2 linked regions of the Solwaraspora sp. WMMA2065 genome follow. The protein of the gene in region 2 interacts with the protein of the main gene of each other region in a pairwise test. Links are inferred from orthologs where the notes say so. Each region holds a gene or a part of one and is shown on either strand. Other genes may lie near its edges.

Region 1 (3,210 bases), 2.1 Mb from region 2 along the record:
GTGTCGAGTTCCGCCGTGTCCACCGGCATCGGCCCCCGACCGGCCATCGCGGTGAGGATGTCCTCGAACAGCCGATCCACCTGCGCCGGGTCGTAGCCGCTGCCGAACCGGCGGACCTGGAAGGTCCGCCGGATCTGGTCCACCCGCTGCAGGCTGCCGCCACCGGACAGTCCCGCCGGTCCGCCCGTCATGCCCGGGTGGCCGCCCGTCATGCCCGGGTGGCCGCCGCCCCCGGGAGGGCCACCCATGCCGGGGTAGCCGCCTGCCACCCCCGGGTGGCCGCCGGGGGCGCCACCCATGCCGGGGTGGCCGCCCGACGGCGGGCCGGACTGGCCGGACCGCCGATCCGGGAAGTAGATCTCGGCCGTCATGTCGGCCTTACCGTGCCGGCCCTGCTCGAAACCGTCGAACCGACCGCCCGGGCCGGGACCGAATCCGCGGTGCGGCCCGCCCGGAGCCGGCACCGGCGGGCCGCCTGCCGGAGCACCCGGCGGGTAGCCGCCCCGAGGGTCCTCGTAGCGGCCGTAACTCCCGGTCGGCTGGTCGGCATAGTGGCCGTACGGATCGGGGGCCGGCCCGGGCTGACCGGGCACCGGCCCGGGCTGACCGGGCACCGGCCCTGGCTGACCGGGCGCCGGCCGCGGCGGCAGCGCGGCGGCGGCCGACGGGACCGGGCGCTCGTCACGCATCGGACGATCGTCGCGCCCGGCCGGGGCCGGCCGGTCGGGCCGGCCGGCACGGGTGTCCGCGCCACGACCGGCCGGGCCACGCTCCTCCAGCTCGGCGAGCTGTCGTTCCACCCGGTCCAGGTGCAGGTCGACCTGCCATTCGTCGTAGCCGTTGAACCGGACTCTGAATACGACATCGTGCACTTCCTGCGCGGAAACCGGTGACCCTACCGGCTCGCCGGCGAGTGTGGCCTCTACACGGTCGAGGAAGGCATCCACTTCGTCGACCTTGTAGCCCCGACGAAGCGCCCGACGCCGGAAGCGCTGTCCCTGACTCGCCACTACGTCTCCTGATTCACTCGCTGATCACACCGGTAGCTCATGACGCCGTCTCGGCGGCCGCGAGCTGCCCGCATGCTCCATCGATCTCCCGGCCCCGGGTGTCGCGAACGGTCACCGCGACACCAGCTGCACGCAGCCGGCGAACGAATTCCCGCTCGACCGGCTTGGGACTGGCGTCCCAACGACTGCCCGGAGTCGGATTGAGCGGAATGAGATTCACGTGGGCCATGCGACCAGCCAGCAATCGACCCAGCAGATCGGCTCGCCATGGCTGGTCGTTCACATCCCGGATCATCGCGTACTCGATGGACACCCGCCGACCCGTACGGTCCGCGTACTCCCACGCGGCGTCCAGGACTTCGGCGACCTTCCACCGTTGGTTGACTGGCACGAGTTCGTCGCGCAGATCATCATCGGGCGCATGCAACGACAGCGCAAGAGTCACCGATAGGTCTTCCCCGGCGAGACGCCGCATTGCCGGCACCAGTCCGACGGTCGAGACCGTCAGGTGCCGCTGTGACAGACCCAGCCCTTCCGGTGGTGGCGCGCAGAGCCGTCGGACGGCGGCGATCACCCGGCCGTAGTTGGCCAACGGCTCGCCCATCCCCATGAAGACGACGTGTGACAGCCGGGGCGGTGAACCGGTGATGCCACCCGCCGCAGCCACCCCCGCGAGGTGGACGACCTGATCGACGATCTCCGCGGTAGACAGGTTCCGGGTCAGCCCGGCCTGACCGGTGGCACAGAACGGACAGGCCATCCCGCACCCGGCCTGGCTGGACACGCAGACGGTCACCCGGTCCGGGTAGCCCATCAACACGCTCTCCACCAGGGCTCCGTCGTGCAACCGCCAAAGCGCCTTGCGGGTGGCGCCGCTGTCACACGCGCTTTCGCGCACCGGAGTGAGCAGGGTCGGCAGCAGCCGTTCGGCGACCCCTGCCCGGACGGTGGCCGGCAGATCCGTCATCGCCTGCGGGTCCCGGGTCAGCCGGCCGAAGTAGTGGGTGGAAACCTGCTTCGCCCGGTAGGCGGGCTGACCGAGCCCGGCAAGCAGCGTCTGCCGCTCGCCGAGATCGAGATCAGCCAGGTGCTGGGGCGGCAGGGCGGGGCGACCGTCGGACGCGACGGTCGCCGGACGGCTCGGGGTCAGCGGCAGGCTTCTCATGGCAGGACCAGTCTCCCACGATCCCGCCGTGGCCGGCTCGCCACGGTGGGCGCATCGACCGGCACCCCCTTCTGAACGACCGCTCAGCCGGCCAACGCGATCAACGACAGCACGAGGTAGGAGACCGGCAACGCGAACAGGATCGAGTCGAGCCGGTCCATCAGCCCGCCGTGTCCGGGCAGCAGGTTGCTCATGTCCTTGACCCCGAGATCCCGCTTGAGCATGGACTCGCCTAGGTCCCCCAGCACTGCCGCGACCGACACCGCCACGCCGAACAACGCCCCCCACAGCGGCATGACGTCGAGCAGCAGAAGCAGCAGCACCGCGCTGCCGATCCCGGCGGCGGCCACCGACCCGGCAAAGCCTTCCCAGGACTTCTTCGGGCTGATCGTCGGCGCCATCCGGTGCCTGCCGTAGAAGACACCGGCGGCATAGCCACCGGTATCGGAGAGGATCACCGCAGCCAGGGTGACCAGGATCTGCAGGTCGCCATCCGGCCGACTGGCCAGCAGCGCGGCGAAACCACCTAGAAACGGGACGTAAACCGCGATCAGCGTGGCCGTGGCCGCGTCCCGCTGGTACCCGGACGGTCCATCGCCCAGCCGCCAGATCAGCATCGCCAGAACCGTCACCAGCAACCCGAGCGCCAGAGCATCCGGGCCGATCCGCCAGGCCAACACGGACATCAGCGCGCCGCCGGCGAGCAACGGGATCGTCGGCGGACGGGCGCCGCTGGTACGCACCGCCCGGATCATCTCCCAGGTGCCCAGGCTGACGGCGGCCAGCAGGACGACCAGGAAGGCTGGCCGCCATAGGAACAACGAACCGAGCACCACGACGACCAGCCCGAGGCCGACGCCGATGGCAGCCGGCAAGTTTCGGCCGGCCGACGGCCGGCGGTCGGCGGTCGGCGGTGCGTTCCCGGCCTCGCCGGGCGGATCCTGACCGGCCCGACGCGGGTCGATCGGCTCCGGCACCGGCTGATCCGGGTCGGAGCGCTCGGTCACCGGCCGAGCCGGACCAGACCGGCCGGAT
Region 2 (3,089 bases):
CGGTCCGGATCCGGACCCCGGTGCTCCCGCTCAGCGGCCCGGTGCTCCCGCTCGGCGGCCCGGGCCTGCAGCCGCTCCGACGGCCGCAGCCGCTCCACCGGTGGCCGCGCGCGTGGTGGCGGGTCGTCCGGCTCCTCGTCGTCAGCGAACTCGTCAGCATACCTACTGTCACGATAGCGCGACTCTCGGTAGCCACCCTTGTCGTAGCCGTCGTCGTAGCCCTGGTCGTCGTCCTCCTCGACCAGGCCTAGCCAAACCCCCGCTTTGCGCAGTGCACCCATGCCGCGCCCCTCCGTCCGCCGTGCGGCACGCGCCCCCGCCGTGCCACTGTCGCGCGTGAACACTGCAGTGCCCACCGGTCCGAGCCGGCTCCCCGCCATGACCGGTGCGCGGTCACGGACGTCGACCCCCGACGACGGGGAGTCCGGCTCAAACAACACTGATGTAGTTTGGTATCCGCCGCCAGGCTACCGTAGCGTTGGGCGCTTTCCGAGCAACGCACTTCCGACACGGACATGTGTCGCGCCGGCGTCCACCGCCGCCTCCAGGTCGGCGCTCATCCCGGCAGAGACCATCCAGGCCTCCGGCGCGGCGGCTCTGAGCTGGGCAGACACCTCCGCCAGCCGGGCAAACGCCGGCTCCGGCGACTGGTCGAGCGGAGCCACTGCCATCACCCCGGCGAGTCGCAGATCGGACTTGCCCAGGATGCACTCGACCACCGGCCAGAAGCCGGTCACCGCATCCGCCGAGTCCGGCACCGCGCCACCACGCCCCGTCACGCCGTCCAGACTGACCTGGACCAGCACGTCGAGCGCCCGGCCACGCCCACTGGCGGCGGCGGCCAGGGCTCGGGCCAGGGGCACCCGGTCCACCGAGTGCACCAGGTCCGCGTAGCCCACCACCGACCGGCACTTGTTGCGCTGCAACTGGCCGACGAAGTGCCAGCGCAGTCCCGGCCCACCGGACGGACCCGCAGCCAGCTCGGCGACCTTGGCCGCCGCCTCCTGGTCCCGGTTCTCGCCGACGTCGGTGACCCCGAGCTCGGCCAGCAGCCGCACGTCGGCGGCTGGATAGGTCTTGGTCACCGCGATCAGCGTGACGCTGTCCGCCGACCGACCCGCCGCCGCCGTGGCGGCGGCAAGCCGGGACCGTACGGCGGTCAGCCGGTCGGCCAGTTCCGCACGTCGTCGTTCGGTGTCGACCGTCATGAGCCGTTCTTGAGAAAGTCCGGGACGTCGACGTCGTCGAAGAGCACCCGGCGGGTCTGCTGGGTCGGCGTCTGAGGCGCCGGGGCGACAGCCGGGCTGGTCGGCGCGGCCGGCGACACCGGTGCCGCCGGGACCTTACGCGGACCCTCGGCCGGCTTGTACGCGGGAGCCCCACCGTCGAAGCCGGCCGCGATGACGGTGACCCGCACCTCGTCGCCCAACGCGTCGTCGATAACCGCCCCGAAGATGATGTTGGCGTCGGCGTGCGCCGCGTCGGTGACCAGTTGCGCCGCGTCGTTGATCTCGAATAGGCCGAGATCGGAGCCACCGGCGATGGAGAGCAGCACCCCCCGGGCACCGTCCATGCTCTGCTCCAGCAGTGGGCTGGAGATCGCCGCCTCGGCCGCCTCGACCGCCCGGTTCTCGCCCCGGGCACTGCCGATCCCCATCAGCGCGCTGCCGGCCCCGCTCATCACGCTCTTGACGTCGGCGAAGTCCAGGTTGATCAGGCCGGGCGTGGTGATCAGGTCGGTGATGCCCTGGACACCGGAGAGCAGCACCTGGTCGGCCTGCCGGAAGGCGTCCATCATGCTGATCCCCCGGTCACCGAGGGCCAGCAGCCGATCGTTCGGGATGACGATCAGCGTGTCGCACTGGTTACGCAGCTCCTCGATGCCGGCCTCGGCCTGCACCTGGCGTCGCTTGCCCTCGAAGGAGAACGGCCGGGTGACCACACCGATCGTCAGAGCGCCGAGCTTGCGGGCGATGTTGGCCACCACCGGCGCCCCGCCGGTGCCGGTACCGCCGCCCTCACCGCAGGTGACGAAGACCATGTCGGCGCCCTTGAGCACCTCCTCGATCTCGTCGCGGTGGTCCTCGGCGGCGTTCTTGCCGACGTCCGGGTTCGCCCCGGCACCGAGCCCCCGGGTCAGCTCCCGGCCGACGTCGAGCTTGACGTCGGCGTCGCTCATCAGCAACGCCTGGGCGTCGGTGTTGATCGCGATGAACTCGACGCCCTTGAGGCCAACCTCGATCATCCGGTTGACGGCGTTGACTCCGCCTCCGCCGATGCCGACGACCTTGATGACCGCCAGGTAGTTGTGCGGAGGTGTCATCGGGGTGCCTTCCCTTCGAGAGTGGCGGGCGCCGGCCTGACCCGGCCCACTGGGACCACGGAGGACAGACCCGTCGGTACACGAGAGCGGGACGAACCCTCACCCTCTACTAGAGGCTTAGGGTTATGTCAACCACTGAACCTCTCCGGGCAACGTATGCGCACGTACCGCGTGATCCAAGGACCATGCTGGGCGTGTCGCGGGCCGCGCCGGGCCGAGCCAGTCTCGGCAGACCGTAATGTACCTTCTACACCGAGCCGTCCTGAAATCACCCAGACGACATGCCGGATCAGCGGATGGTCACCACATCCGGGGCACTGACGTCGATCACGCTGCCGTCCTGGACCAGCAACGCGTCGGCGACCCGGGCCTTGACCGCGTTCTCCGTGGCGTCACCCCAGATCACCACCCGGTCGTCGGCGAGCCGCAGCTCGATCCCGGCCGGGCCACTGACCACCATCTCCTCCAGTACCTCGCGCAGCTGGGCGGTCAGCGAGTCGAGCACCACGACCGCGTCGCGGACCAGCGCCTGGTCGAACTCGGCCGTCTCCAGCCGGACGACCGCCAGGTCGTCCGGGCGCGTGGCCAGTGTCCGGAAGGCCACCCCGGCCCCGTCGACCACCACGAACGCGTCGTCCTGGGGCACCACGGCGGCCGGCACCCGCTCCACCACGGTGATCACCACCGTACCCGGCCAGTCCCGGCTCGCCACCGCCCGCTCCACCGCGGCCAGGCCGGAGACCCGGCCGGCCACCGCGGCCAGATC

Evidence for each region.
Region 1: the proteins of ftsZ (region 2) and rlmN interact in binary tests that used the Escherichia coli proteins (3 or more experiments, as listed by UniProt). The link is inferred for Solwaraspora sp. WMMA2065 from one-to-one orthologs.

The regions. Positions count from the first base shown.
Region 1 is NZ_CP128361.1:242,604-245,813, reverse strand. Bases 112-3,008 are described here. They hold rlmN (dual-specificity RNA methyltransferase RlmN), read right to left. Parts: upstream 2,176-3,008; coding sequence 1,048-2,175; downstream 112-1,047. Other genes in these bases: O7610_RS01080 (phosphatidate cytidylyltransferase), read right to left, coding at 2,259-3,008; O7610_RS01090 (DivIVA domain-containing protein), read right to left, coding at 112-1,010. Outside these bases: more of O7610_RS01090, read right to left, coding at 1-111; more of O7610_RS01080, read right to left, coding at 3,009-3,210.
Region 2 is NZ_CP128361.1:2,374,373-2,377,461, forward strand. The notes cover bases 265-3,040. They hold ftsZ (cell division protein FtsZ), read right to left. Parts: upstream 2,324-3,040; coding sequence 1,205-2,323; downstream 265-1,204. Other genes in these bases: O7610_RS10710 (cell division protein SepF), read right to left, coding at 265-281; O7610_RS10715 (YggS family pyridoxal phosphate-dependent enzyme), read right to left, coding at 468-1,208; O7610_RS10725 (cell division protein FtsQ/DivIB), read right to left, coding at 2,613-3,040. Outside these bases: more of O7610_RS10710, read right to left, coding at 1-264; more of O7610_RS10725, read right to left, coding at 3,041-3,089. UniProt on the Escherichia coli protein: Essential cell division protein that forms a contractile ring structure (Z ring) at the future cell division site. The regulation of the ring assembly controls the timing and the location of cell division.